Regions from separate parts of the Microlunatus capsulatus genome, predicted to be linked through region 2. Evidence: predicted binding sites of a transcription regulator. Region 2 holds the regulator's gene; the other holds the start of a gene.
What was found. The regulator HrcA, encoded in region 2, represses chaperone genes, less so after heat shock. The targets are predictions, from matches to a motif close to TTGGCACTCGNNNNNNNCGAGTGCCAA.
Positions count from the first base shown of each region.

Region 1: the regulator HrcA is predicted to act here: its motif matches at 2,144-2,170, upstream of JOF54_RS14850 (FmdB family zinc ribbon protein).

Region 1 is NZ_JAGIOB010000001.1:3,211,483-3,217,953, forward strand. It holds gene JOF54_RS14830 (malonic semialdehyde reductase) at 1-56, opposite strand, end outside; gene JOF54_RS14835 (hypothetical protein) at 174-518, shown strand; gene JOF54_RS14840 (MscL family protein) at 537-902, opposite strand; gene JOF54_RS14845 (SAF domain-containing protein) at 987-1,646, opposite strand; gene JOF54_RS14850 (FmdB family zinc ribbon protein) at 1,696-2,088, opposite strand; gene JOF54_RS14855 (penicillin acylase family protein) at 2,249-4,795, shown strand; gene JOF54_RS14860 (glycoside hydrolase family 3 C-terminal domain-containing protein) at 4,932-6,471, opposite strand, start outside.
Region 2 is NZ_JAGIOB010000001.1:974,118-980,588, forward strand. It holds gene JOF54_RS04510 (serine/threonine-protein kinase) at 1-1,028, opposite strand, end outside; gene JOF54_RS04515 (MBL fold metallo-hydrolase) at 1,137-1,970, opposite strand; gene JOF54_RS04520 (16S rRNA (uracil(1498)-N(3))-methyltransferase) at 2,059-2,790, opposite strand; gene dnaJ (molecular chaperone DnaJ) at 2,822-3,997, opposite strand; gene hrcA (heat-inducible transcriptional repressor HrcA) at 4,010-5,023, opposite strand; gene JOF54_RS04535 (MBL fold metallo-hydrolase) at 5,146-6,048, shown strand; gene JOF54_RS04540 (substrate-binding domain-containing protein) at 6,140-6,471, shown strand, end outside.

The DNA.
Region 1 (6,471 bases), 2.2 Mb from region 2:
GAGTCGAACTCCTGCTCGAAGTCGGTCAGGTCACGGGTCACGTCGAGGTCGGTCACGGGTGGTTCAACAATCAACTACTTCGGGTATTCCGGTCGACCGCTGAGGCCTGCGCCACACGCCGCGGCGGTCCGGGTCTGCGACGATGGGCCTCCCGTCGAGACCCGGAGGTGGACGTGGACGAGGCTGCCCTGCCCGCCTGGCACCAGGCGCTGGCCTACGCCGTCACCGGCGTCCGCTTCGAGGACCTGGGGCGTCAGGACCGGCCCGACCTGGAGTCGCTGGCCGCCCTGCTCCGGCCCCGGCTGGGCGTCCAGGTGGACCTCGCGGAGCTCACCCGGGCCCACCCGCTGCCGCCCGACCTGGCCGAGGGCCTCGGACCGGCGCAGCTGGGCTCGGCCGTGGCCGAGCTGCGCCGCCGGCTCAGCGGACCGCCGCCCGCCGTCGTCGCCGACCCGCGCCCGCTGAGCGCGGACGAGCGGCGGCTGCTGCAGGACGTGCCCCCGCACCACGGCGTCTGAGTCGTCGGGGGAGCGGCGTCAGCTGCGGTTCTGCGCGCGCAGCAGGTCGCGGATCTCGGCCAGCAGGTCCTCGCTGGAGGCCGCCTTCTCGGGCTCGGCCGCCTTGCGGATCTGGCTGAAGCGGTTGTAGGGCACGACGACGGCGAAGTAGAGCACCGCGGCCGTGAGCAGGAAGGTGATGAGCGCGGTGATGAAGTTGCCGACGTTCACGCCGTTGACGGCGATCTCGCTCAGGCCCTTGACCTGGATGACGAGGCCGAGCAGGTCGAGGACGATCTTGGTGAACGCATCCACCACGGCGGCGAAGACGGTGCCCATGACGAAGGCGACCGCCAGCTCGATGAGGTTGCCCCTCAGGATGAAGTCCTTGAAACCCTGCAGCATCCTGTTTCCTCCGGCGTGTGGGTGGGTATCGCGGTCCGACCCGCCGGACGCTAGCAGAGGGTCCCGGCGACGGACAGGGCCGCGTCAGCGCCACAGGACGGTCAGCGGACCCCGGGCGGCCGCCCGCGCCAGCCGCGTCCCGGTCCCGGGCGGCACCTCCACCAGCACCAGGCCGCCGGCGCTGCCCGGCGCGGCCTCCTCCTCGATCTGCGGGATGGTCACCACCCGGGCGGCCGGGGCCACCACGTCGGCGGTCCCGTCCTGCTCGTCGGTGCCCACGAGGTCGACGACGTCGCCCGGCCGGAGCAGGGCGACGACCCCGGCGTCGGCGAGCCGCACCGGGGTCACCACCCGGGCGGAGGACGGCCCGGCCCGCGGGGCGACGAGGGCGAGCGGCGTCAGCACCTGGCCCCGCGCGAGCGGGGCGCTCACCGCCCGCCCGACGACGGCGGCCGAGGCGTCGAGGGCCGCGGCCGGGAGGTCGTCGGACCGCAGGGCGCGGGGTTCCACGTCGGCGGCGGCGAGGACGCTGCCCCCGGGCACCTCCCGGACGGCGACCAGCACGGTGCGCTCGGGCGGGCCCTCGGGGAGGGCGGCCGACACCCCGGTGAGCACGGCCAGCGCGGCCGCGACGGCGGCGAGCGGCCGCCGGTGCCAGGACGCGGCGCGGAGCAGGGACCGCAGCGGGTGCCGGCGACCGGCGGGGGCGCCCGGACGGCGGCGGGAGCGGACGGAGGTGGTCACGCCGTCAGTCTCGGGAGGCGACGGCGCAGCGTGCGCGCCGTCCACAGTCCTAGCTGCTGGCGGCCTTGCTCCCTGTGGACGACGAGGAGGAGGAGGACGAGGAGGAGCCGCCGGAGGAGGACTCCTTGGCCGGCGCGCTCCCGCTGCTGCCCGAACCCGAACCCGAACCCGAGCCCGAGTCGCCGGAGCCGCTCGGGGCCGCCTTCTCCTTGGCGGGGGCCGGCTTGCTGCTGCCGCCGTCGGACGAGCCACCCTCGGAGGGGGCCTTGCGGCTGTCGGTGCGGTAGAAGCCCGAGCCCTTGAAGACGACGCCGACGGCGTTGAACACCTTGCGGAGCGAGCCGCCGCAGTTCGGGCACTCGGTCAGCGCCGCGTCCGTGAACTTCTGCACGGCCTCGAGGTCGTGCCCGCACTCGGTGCACCGGTACTGGTAGGTAGGCATGAGCGTGCTCTCTCCGGTTCAGGTCGATCAGGCACCGGATGGCGACCCGGCGCACTTAGCACTCCAGCATACCGACTGCCAACGACCGTCCGGCCGCGTCGGCGGAGGGCGCTCCTCCGGCGCGGCGCCGGCACCCCGGCCCGGTCACTAGAGTGAGCCGGTGCGTCGCCTTCCCCGCTGGCTGCTGTTCCCCGCCATCGTCGTCGTGCTGGCGCTGGTGGTGCTGCCCTTCCTGGCGGTCAGCGCCGTGCGCGAGTCCTCCCCGACGACGACGGGCGAGCTGACCCTGCCCGGCCTGACCGCTCCGGTCGAGGTGCTCCGCGACGGCAGCGGCGTGCCGCACGTCTACGCCGACAACCCCGAGGACCTCTTCGAGGCCCAGGGCTTCGTCGCGGCGCAGGACCGGTTCTTCGAGATGGACTTCCGCCGCCACCTCGCCGCCGGCCGGCTCGCCGAGCTGTTCGGGGAGTCCCAGGTCAGCACCGACGCCTACGTCCGCACCCTGGGCTGGCGCCGCGTCGCGGAGGAGGAGCTGCGGCTGCAGTCGTCCTCCACGCGGCGCTACCTCGACGCCTACGCGGCCGGGGTGAACAGCTACCTGCGCGAGCGCTCGCCGGCCGAGCTGTCGCTGGAGTACCGGCTCCTCGGGCTGCAGGGCCTGCGGACCGCGCCGGAGGACTGGACCGCGGCCGACTCGCTGTCCTGGCTGAAGGTGATGGCCTGGCAGCTCGGCTCCAACCTGGACGCCGAGGCGTCCCGCGGCCAGCTGAGCGCCCTCCTGGGCCCGGAGAAGACCGCGGTCCTGTTCCCCGAGCACCCGCTCGAGGGCTACGACCCGATCCTCGACCGCGGAACCGTGCGGCAGGGCCTCTTCGACCCGCGCGCGGGAGCCGTCTCGCGGCGTCCCGCCCCGGCCGGGCTCACCGCGGCCGAGCTGCGCTCCGGCGGGCCCGCGCTGACCGAGGCCGCCCAGGTCGACCGGGTGCTGCCCGAGGTCCTCGGCACCGCCGACGGGGCCGGCGGCATCGGCTCCAACTCCTTCGTGGTGGCCGGCTCGCGGACAGCCAGCGGACGGGCCCTGCTGGCCAACGACCCGCACCTGGCGACGTCGATCCCCTCGACCTTCGCCCAGGTGGGGCTGCACTGCCGCACCGTCTCCAAGGCCTGCCCGTTCGACGTCTCGGGCTTCAGCCTGGCCGCGGTGCCCGGGGTGGTCATCGGCCACAACGCCACGATCGCCTGGGGGATGACGACCAGCTACGCCGACGTCCAGGACCTCTACCTGGAGCAGGTGCAGGGCGACACCGTGCGGCGCGGCGACGCCTACGAGCCGCTGGAGCTGCGCACCGAGGAGATCCGGGTGCGCGGCGAGGAGCAGCCGCGGGCGCTCCGGATCCGCTCGTCGCGGCACGGCCCGCTGCTCTCCGACGTCAGCGCCGAGCTGCAGCGGATGGGGGCGCAGCGCGGCCAGTCCGGCGGGTCGGGCTACGCCGTCGCCGTCGGCTGGGTGGGCTCGACGCCGGGCCGGACGATGGACGCCCTGATGGCCCTCAACCGGGCCCGGGACTTCGCCCAGTTCCGCTCCGCGCTCTCGCTGCTGTCGGCGCCGTCGCAGAACGTCGTGTACGCCGACACCGCCGGCAACATCGGCTACCAGCTGCCCGGCGACCTGCCCGTGCGCGGCCGCGGCGACGGGCGCACCCCGTCGCCGGGCTGGGACGAGCGCTACGACTGGACCGGACGCATCCCCTTCGCGGAGCTGCCCTACACCTACAACCCGCCCAGCGGGTACCTCGTCGCGGCCAACCAGCCGGTGATCGGGCGGCAGTACCCCTACCCGGTGGGCTCGGAGTACTCCTACGGCTGGCGCAGCCAGGAGATCCGGGACCGGCTGGACGAGGCCCCGCCGCTCACCCTCGACGCCGCGGAGCAGATCTTCTACGACGAGACCGTGCGGCCCGCGGCGCAGCTGGTGCCGGCGCTGCTCCGGGTCAAGGTGGCCGACCCGTGGGTCGCGGAGGGCCAGCGCACCCTCGTCGGCTGGGACTACAGCGCCTCCGCCGACTCCGCTCCCGCGGCCTTCTACAACGTCGTCGTGCACAACCTGCTGGAGCTGACGTTCCGCGACGAGCTGCCGCAGGACCATTGGCCGCACGGCGGCGACCGCTGGTACGCCGTCGTCGACGCCCTGCTGGCCGATCCCGACAACGCCTGGTGGGACGACGTGACCACCGAGCGGGTCGAGCGCCGCGACGACATCCTGCTGGCGGCCATGACGGCGGCCCGCTCCGAGATCACCTCGCTGATGTCGCGCGACCCCGCCGGCTGGACGTGGGGCCATCTGCACCAGGTCCGGCTGGAGAGCCTGACGCTGGGGCAGAGCGGGATCGCGCCGGTGGAGGCGCTGTTCAACCGCGGCCGGTACCCCGTCGGCGGAGGACCCGGGGTGGTCAACGCCCAGGGCTACGACGATCTCGGGGGCTACGCGGTGACCACGGCCCCGACGATGCGGATGCTGGTGGACCTCGGCGCCCTCGACGACTCCCGCTGGGTCAACCAGAGCGGGGTCTCCGGGCACGCCTTCGACGAGCACTACGACGACCAGACCGCTCTTTGGGCGACGAACCGGACGCTGCCGTTCCGCAGCTCGCGGTCGGCGGTGGAGTCGGCGACGGCGGAGCGGCTGGAGCTGGTGCCCGGGGGCTGAGCCCTTCGACAGGCTCAGGGCGCGCGGGAGTCCACACCGAGGGCGCGGAGCTAACTCCCGCTGCCTGAGTTCGTCAGCCCTTCGACAGGCTCAGGGCGCGGGGGTCGACAGGCTCAGGGCGCGGCGGTCACGAGGCTCAGAGCGCGGAGGGGCCGCCGAGGTCGAGGAGCTGCAGGCCGGCGGGGACCTCGACGCGGAGGTCGACGACGTCCGGGGTCGGTCCGAGCGGCACCCGGACCTCACTCCAGCCCTCGCCCAGCGCCGGCGCGGCCGACGTCGAGCCCAGGAGCTGCCAGGGCTCCTCGCCCACGGGCGCGCGGTGCAGCACCTGCAGCGGACCCCCCGTGCCGCGCACCCGCAGCCGGAGGTCATCGGCGGGGGTGACGGCCCAGAAGTCGACCGACGCCACCGCCCGAGCGCGGACCGCTGTGACGGCCTCGCCCACCAGGAGCTGGTCGGGCACCAGGTCGGCGCCCTCGTGGTCGTCGAAGTCGGCGGCCCGCAGCACCGTCGTGGCCAGGTCCGTCGGCGCCGGGTCGGACCCGGCCACCGTCAGCGGGAGCCGGGCGCGGACGTCGGCGACCGAGCGCCCGACGAGCAGCTCGTGCTCCCCGGGCAGCAGGGCGTGGGCGCCCGCCCGGACGTCCCAGACCGTCAGCCGGGCGGGGTCGACGACGACCGTCACCGTCTGCGTCGTGCCGGGCTCCAGGGTGGCCCGGGCGTACCCGACGAGGCGGACGGGGTAGACGAGCCGGCCGGGCGCGGTCCGGCGGGCGAAGACCTGCACCACCTCCGTCGTCGTCCGGTTCCCCGGGTTGCTGAGCTCGGCGGTGACGACCAGCGGCTCGGCCGGCGGCGGCCCGGCCGTGAGGGCGGCCGGCGCCAGCGCCGCCGGACCCCAGGTCACCGCCTCGTAGCCGAGCCCGTGGCCGAAGGGGTACCGGGCGGGCGCCGGGTCGTAGCCGTAGGTCTGCCGACCGGTGATGAGGTCGTAGTCGAAGACGTCCGGGGCGGCTCCGGGGTCCGCGGGCCACGCCTGGGCCAGCCGGCCCGACGGCTCGGCCACCCCGCGCAGCACGTCGGCCAGTCCGTGGCCCAGCTCCTGGCCGCCGTGGCTGCTCCAGAGCACCGCGCCGCAGCCGGCCTCGACCTCGTCGAGCGCGTAGGGGTAGCTGGAGACGACCACGAGGACGCAGCGGTCGTTGGCCGCGCGCGCCGCCCGGAGGATCTCGCGCTGCCGGGCGGGCAGCACGAGGTCGGGCCGGTCCTCGGTCTCGCGGCCGGCGAGGTGGGGCTCGTTGCCGGCGGTGACGACGACGACGTCCGCGGCGGCGGCCGCCGCGGCGACGTCGGCGAGCCCGGCGACCACGGTGGACAGCTCGAACCGCTCGGCCTGCTCCCGCCCGGCCGCCCCGACCTCCAGCCGGTCGGTGCTGCGCTGGCGGCGCACCCAGCTGCGGGTGCCGCGGTGCCGCAGCGACCAGGTGCCGTCCTCGGCACGGTCGAGGGCGAAGCTCTCCTGCACCTCCCAGCCGCCGACGCGGGTGGCGCCCGCCCGCAGCGTGCGGCCGTTCTCCACCGTCAGCAGGTGCCCGTCGGCCGCGGTCAGGGTGACGAGGCCGTGGCCCCAGTCGTCGAGGGTGAGGCGGGCGTCGTCGTCGGGGACCTCGCCGTCG
Region 2 (6,471 bases):
AGGACCGGCAGCAGCGGGCGACGACGGCCGGGGCGGTCGGGGCCGGTCCCCGGTCCGGCGGGCGGTCCGGCGGGCGGGAGGGCGGCGACGTCCGCGGGTGGCACCGGCGCGCTCACCCGGGTCGGCGTCGGGTCGGCCGCGGCGACGGCGGGCACGGCCGCGAGCGGCAGCGTCGGCGGCACCGGGTCCGCGTCAGCGACGGCCGACGGGCCGGCCGCGAGGGCGGCGAGCTCGTCGGCGACCGCGCGCATGGTGGGCCGGTCGCCGGGCTCGCGGGCCAGCATCCGCTCGACGAGCGGGGCGAGGGCACCGCTGCGCCGGGGCGGCGGGTGCTCCCCCGACGCGACCCGGTGCAGCAGGGCGATGGTGTTGGGGTCGGTGCCGAAGGGCGGCTCGCCCTCCAGGGCGGCGTAGAGCGTGGCGCCGAGGGAGTGCACGTCGGAGGCCTCGCTGGCGCTGGCGCCGCGGGCGACCTCGGGGGCGAGGTAGGCCGGCGTGCCGTGCAGCAGGCCGGTCGAGGTGAGGGTGGCGTCGCCCAGGGCGTGGGAGATGCCGAAGTCGCTGATCAGGGCGTGGCCGTCGTCGGCGACGAGGATGTTGCCCGGCTTGACGTCGCGGTGCACGATCCCGAGCTGGTGCGCGGCGGCGAGCGCCGAGGCGACCTCGGCGCCGAGCCGCGCCGCCTCCGCCGGCGACAGGGGTCCGCCCTCCTTGAGCACGCCGGACAGCGGCACCGAGGGGACGAACTGCATGATCAGGCAGGGCTGGCCCTCGTGCTCGACGACGTCGAAGACGGGGACGGCGTGCCGGTGGTGCAGCCGTGCGGTGATCCGGGCCTCGCGCATCGCCCGGTTCTTCGCGAGCTCGGCCTCCTCCTCGCTGACGCCCGGGTGGGTGCGGAGCTGCTTGAGCGCCACCCGGCGCTCGAGGCGCTCGTCCCAGGCCTCCCAGACCACGCCCATGCCGCCCGAGCCGACCCGCTCCACCAGGCGGTAGCGGTCGGCGACGAGGGCCTGCGGCACGCTCACGCGACTCCCCCTCCCGGACGGCCCTGCGGTCCGGGCGCTCGTCGGCAGGGCCCGACACTACGGCACGCGACGGCGGTCCCGCGGCCCCTCCGCCCTCCCGGACCCGGCTCAGCCGGTGCCCGTGAGGTGGTCGAAGTCGCCCCGCGTCCAGGCGACCACGCGATCCGCCGAGCGGCGGACCCGGGCTGCGGCGTCCTGCCGCACCCGGCCCCCGACGTTGTCGTAGAGCCGGTCGAAGTCCAGCGCCAGCACGCGGTCGGCCACCCGGGCCACGACGGCGGCCGAGAGCGGGATCTTGTTGGGGTAGCTGCGCAGGAAGGCCACCCAGTGCTCGTCCGGGGTGCCGACGACGGTGTCGCCGCTCAGCAGCACGCCGCGCCCGTCGCGGCCGGTCAGGTGCAGGACGGCGCTGCCCGGGAAGTGCCCGCCGATGCGCACGAGCCGCACCCCGGGGACGGGCTCGGCGGTCTCCTGCACCAGCTCGATGACGGGGTCGGGCCGCTGCACCCAGGAGGCGTCGGCGGCGACCACGAGGACCGGGGCGTCGTCGAAGCGGCGCGACCACGCCACCTGCGCGCCGAACATGTGGGGGTGGCTGGAGGCGACCGCCGCGACGCCGCCCAGCGCGCGGACCTCGGCGACGAGCTCGTCGTCGAGGTAGCCGACGGGGTCCCAGAGGACGTTGCCGCCCGGGGTGGCGACCAGCAGCGCCCGCTGGCCGATGCCCACCGACGGCTCGACGGTGATGCCGTGCAGCCCGGGCTCGACCTCCTCGACGCGGCCGCGGTGCCCCTCGGCCCGCAGCTCCTCCAGCGTCGTCCAGCGCTGGCCCTCGGGCCGGACGTACTGCCGCTCGTCGCTGCAGATCGCGCAGGTGGCCGTCGGCGGCACCTCGGTGTCGGCGTGCTCGACGGCACAGGTGCGGCAGATCCAGACGGTCACGGGGCTCCTCCTCGGGCGTCGGCGCCGGGCCCGGTGCGCCCCGCGTCCGGGAGCCAGCCTGGCACCGGTCGGCGGCACCCGCCAGGCCTCAGCGCAGCAGCAGGCCCGCGACGGCGACGACGCCGGCGGTGGAGGTGCGCAGCACGGCGTCGCTGACCGAGACGGCGCGGGCGCCGGCCGCGGCGAAGCGCTCCAGCTCCTCGGGGGCGATGCCGCCCTCGGGCCCGACGACGAGGGCGACGGTCCCCTCCGCGGGCAGCGCGACCTCGCGCAGCGCCGTCGTGGCGTCCTCGTGCAGCACCAGCGCCACGTCGACGCCGGCCAGCGCGGCGGCGAGCCGCGCCGTGCTGAGCACGGGCCGCACGTCCGGCTGCGCCAGCCGTCGGGACTGCTTGGTGGCCTCGCGGGCGGTGGAACGCCACCGCGCCAGCGACTTCTCCCCGCGCTCGGCCGACCAGCGGACGATGGAGCGCGAGGCCTGCCAGGGCCAGATCTCGTCGACGCCCACCTCGGTGAGCATCTCCACGGCGAGCTCGGAGCGGTCGCCCTTGGCCAGGGCCTGGACCACGACCACGCGCAGCGGACGTCCGGTGCCCGCGAGGTGCTCCAGCACCCGCAGCGTCAGGCCGGTCTTCGCCGCCGCGGTGACCTCGGCCCGGACGCCGCGCCCGCGGCCGTCGGCCACCAGCACCTGCTCGCCGGCCGCGATCCGGCGCACGACGGCGGCGTGCCGGCCCTCGTCCCCGCCGAGCTCGAGCGTCGCGCCCACCGCGGGCAGCGGGTCGGCGAGGCTCTCCAGCAGGAAGAGGGGCGCGGTCACCGCGTCCCCCCGGGCCGGCCCGTCATCCCGGTCACTGCCCGGCGAAGGCGTCCCGCAGGCGCCCGAAGACACCCCGGCCGTGCTTCTGGACGGTGCCCTCGGGCCCGTCCTCGCCGCGGAGCTCGGCGAGCTGGCGCACCAGCTCGCGCTGCTCCTCGTCGAGCCGGGTCGGGGTCTGGACCAGGAGGGTGACGCCCATCTGGCCGCGGCCGTTCGAGCGCAGGCGCGGCACGCCCTTGCCCTCCAGCGCCACCCGGGTGCCGGACTGGGTGCCGGCCGGCACCGCGACCTGGACGCTGCGGTCGTCGGCGTCGGAGTCCTCGAGGTCGGCCTCCAAGGTGGCCACCGACACCTCGGTGCCCAGGGCGGCCGCCGTCATCGGGATCTTGACGACGACCTCGAGGTCGTCGCCGTCGCGCCGGAAGATCTCGTGCTGGGCCACCGAGAGCTCGACGTAGAGGTCGCCGGCGGGGCCACCGCCCGGGCCGACCTCGCCGTGGGAGGCCAGGTGGATCCGGTTGCCGGTGCTGACGCCGGCCGGGATCTTGACGTTGATGGTCCGCGAGGACCGGATCCGGCCGTCGCCCGCGCACTCGACGCACGGGTCGGGGATGACCGTCCCGTAGCCGCGGCAGGTCGGGCACGGCTGGGTGGTGCGGATGTCGCCGATGAACGAGCGCTGCACGTGGGTGACATCGCCCTGGCCGTGGCAGGTGCGGCAGGTCTCGGGCTCGGAGCCCTCCATGGCGCCCGAGCCGCTGCAGCGGGGGCAGAGCACGGCGGTGTCGACCTGCAGGGGCTTGGTGGTGCCGAAGGCGGCCTCGGCCAGCTCCAGCGAGAGCCGGACCAGCGCGTCCTGGCCGCGGCGGACGCGCGAGCGCGGGCCCCGGCTGGACTGCTGGCCGAACATGGCGTCGACGAGGTTGGTGAAGTCGAACCCACCGGCCTGGCCGCCGAAGCCGCCGCCCCCGCCGAAGCCGCCCATCCCGCCGCCGAGCGGGTCGCCGCCGCGGTCGTAGAGGTCGCGCTTCTTGGGGTCCTGGAGCACCTCGTAGGCCTCGGCGACCTTCTTGAACTTGTCGCCGGCGTCGGCCTCGGTGGCCACGTCGGGGTGCAGCTTCATCGCCAGCTGGCGGTAGGCCTTCTTGATCTGCTCCGGCGTCGCGTCGCGCGCGACGCCGAGGATCTCGTAGTAGTCAGAGCTCATGGTGTGGGGTGATCATCCTTCGGAGAGGAAACGGCCTACGTAGCGGGCGACGGCACGCACCGAGGCCATGGTGGAGGGGTAGTCCATCCGGGTGGGTCCGACGACGCCCAGCGTGGCGAACATGTCGAGCTGGCTGCCGTAGCCGCTCGCGACGACCGACGTCGACTGTAGTTCCTTGTACGGGTTCTCCTGGCCGATGCGCACGGTGACGGCGTCGGCCGTGGTGGCCTCCCCCATCAGCTTGAGCAGCACGACCTGCTCCTCCAGCGCCTCGAGGACCGGCTTGACGGTCGTCTCGAACTCGGCGCCGTAGCGGGTGAGGTTCGGCATCCCGCCGACGACCATCCGGCTGGACGCCTCGCTGCTCAGCATCTCCAGCAGGGTGGCCACGGCCGCCTGGCCGATCGCGCCGAGCTCGGGCGGCAGCTCCCCGGTCAGCGTGCTGAGCCGGGCCGCGGCGGCCGAGGACGAGTGGCCGACGGTCGCCGCGTTGAGCTGGGCGCGCAGCTGGGCCAGGGTCTCGGCGTCGTGGTCGGGCAGCTCGAGGGCGCGCTGCTCGATGCGGCCGGTGGAGGTGATGAGGATGAGCAGCATCCGGGAGGTGGAGAGGGAGACCACCTCGACGTGCCGCACCGTGGAGTGGCTCAGCGTCGGGTACTGGACGATCGCCACCTGCTGGGTGACCTGGGCGAGCAGCCGGACGGTGCGCAGCAGCACGTCGTCGAGGTCGGCGGCGCCGGAGAGGAAGGTGTGGATCGCCTTCTGCTCGGCCGGGGACAGCGGCTTCACGGTGCCCAGCCGGTCGACGAACAGCCGGTAGCCCTTGTCGGTGGGGATCCGGCCGGCGCTGGTGTGGGGCTGGGTGATGTAGCCCTCCTCCTCCAGCGCGGCCATGTCGTTGCGGACCGTCGCGGGCGAGACGCCGAGGTCGTGCCGCTCGACGAGCGCCTTGGAGCCCACCGGCTCCTGGCTGGACACGTAGTCGGTCACGATCGCGCGCAGCACCTCGAGCTTGCGTTCGTCCACGTCCCCTCCTCTGTCGTGTCGGCGGCCCCGGGCGCGGCCCGTGCCTCGTCGTGGTGGTGGCCCCGGGCGCACCCGGTCGGGCCGGGTTGGCACTCGGAAGGCCAGAGTGCCAGTCTAGCGGGATGGACCAGCAGCCCCCGGCAGGACGGGCCCGCGACGGCGCCCCCGGTCCGCAGTTCTCGCTCGGCCCCTGGCGCGAGGTCGCGGACGGGGTGCTCGTCGCCGTCGCCGAGCCCGAGGGCGTCAACCTGGGGCTCGTGCTGGGCCGGACCGGCGCGCTGCTCGTCGACACCGGGTCGAGCCCGGAGCAGGGCGCCGCGCTGCGGGCCTCGGTCGCGGACGTCACCGCGCTGCCGCTGGTGGGCGTCGTCGTCACCCACGCGCACTCCGACCACGCCTTCGGGCTGGCCGCCTTCGCCGACGTCGCGACCCTCGGCCACGAGACCCTGCCCGCGGCCCTGGCCTCGCGCGCGTCCGCCGAGGCCGCCCAGGCCCTCGGGCTGGACCCGGCCGCGCTGGTGCCGCCGTCCCGCGAGATCGCCGTCGCCGTCGCGGTCGACCTCGGCGACCGGCGGGTCGAGGTGGCGCACCTGGGTCCGGGGCACACCGACGGCGACCTCGTCGTCGTGGTCCCCGACGCCGACCTGCTGTTCGTCGGAGACCTCGTCGAGTCCGCGCCGACGCCGGAGACGGCCGCCCCCTGGTGGGGGCCGGACAGCGTGCCGCACGCCTGGGGGGCCACCCTCGACGGCGTCATCGGGCTGATGACCGCCGGCACCCGGGCCGTCCCCGGGCACGGCGACCTCGTCGACCGCGAGTTCGTCTTCGGCACCCGCGGCCGGGTCGCCGCGGTGTCCGGGGAGCTCACCCACCTCGTCGAGTCCGGGGTCGGCGAGGCCGACGCGCTGGCCCGCGGCAGCTGGCCCTACCCCGCCGAGCACGTGGCGGGCGCGGTCGCGCCGGGCTACGCCGCGCTGGCCGGCCGGGGCGTCAAGGGCACCCGCCCGACGTTGCCGCTCGCGTGAGGACCACGGCGGCTCCCACCGGGTTGTCAGACTGGGTGCCGGTCAGAGCCGGTACCGGTTCTGACAGGTCGGCGAACGGGAGGGGCGGACGATGGGTCGGGTGACGGTCAAGACGCTGGCGGCGACGCTGGGCGTCTCCCCCGCGACCGTCTCGAACGCCTACAACCGCCCCGACCAGCTGTCCGGGGAGCTGCGCGCGCGCATCCTCGCGACAGCGGCCGAGCTCGGCTACGCCGGTCCCGACGCCGCGGCCCGCACCCTGCGGTCGGGCCGGTCGGGGGCGGTCGGGGTGCTGCTGACCGAGCAGCTGTCCTACGCCTTCTCCGACCCCTTCGCCGTCGAGTTCCTCACCGGGCTCAGCGAGGTGGTGGAGCAGCACCAGACGAGCGTGCTGCTGATGCCGCTGTCCTTCTCCGACAACGA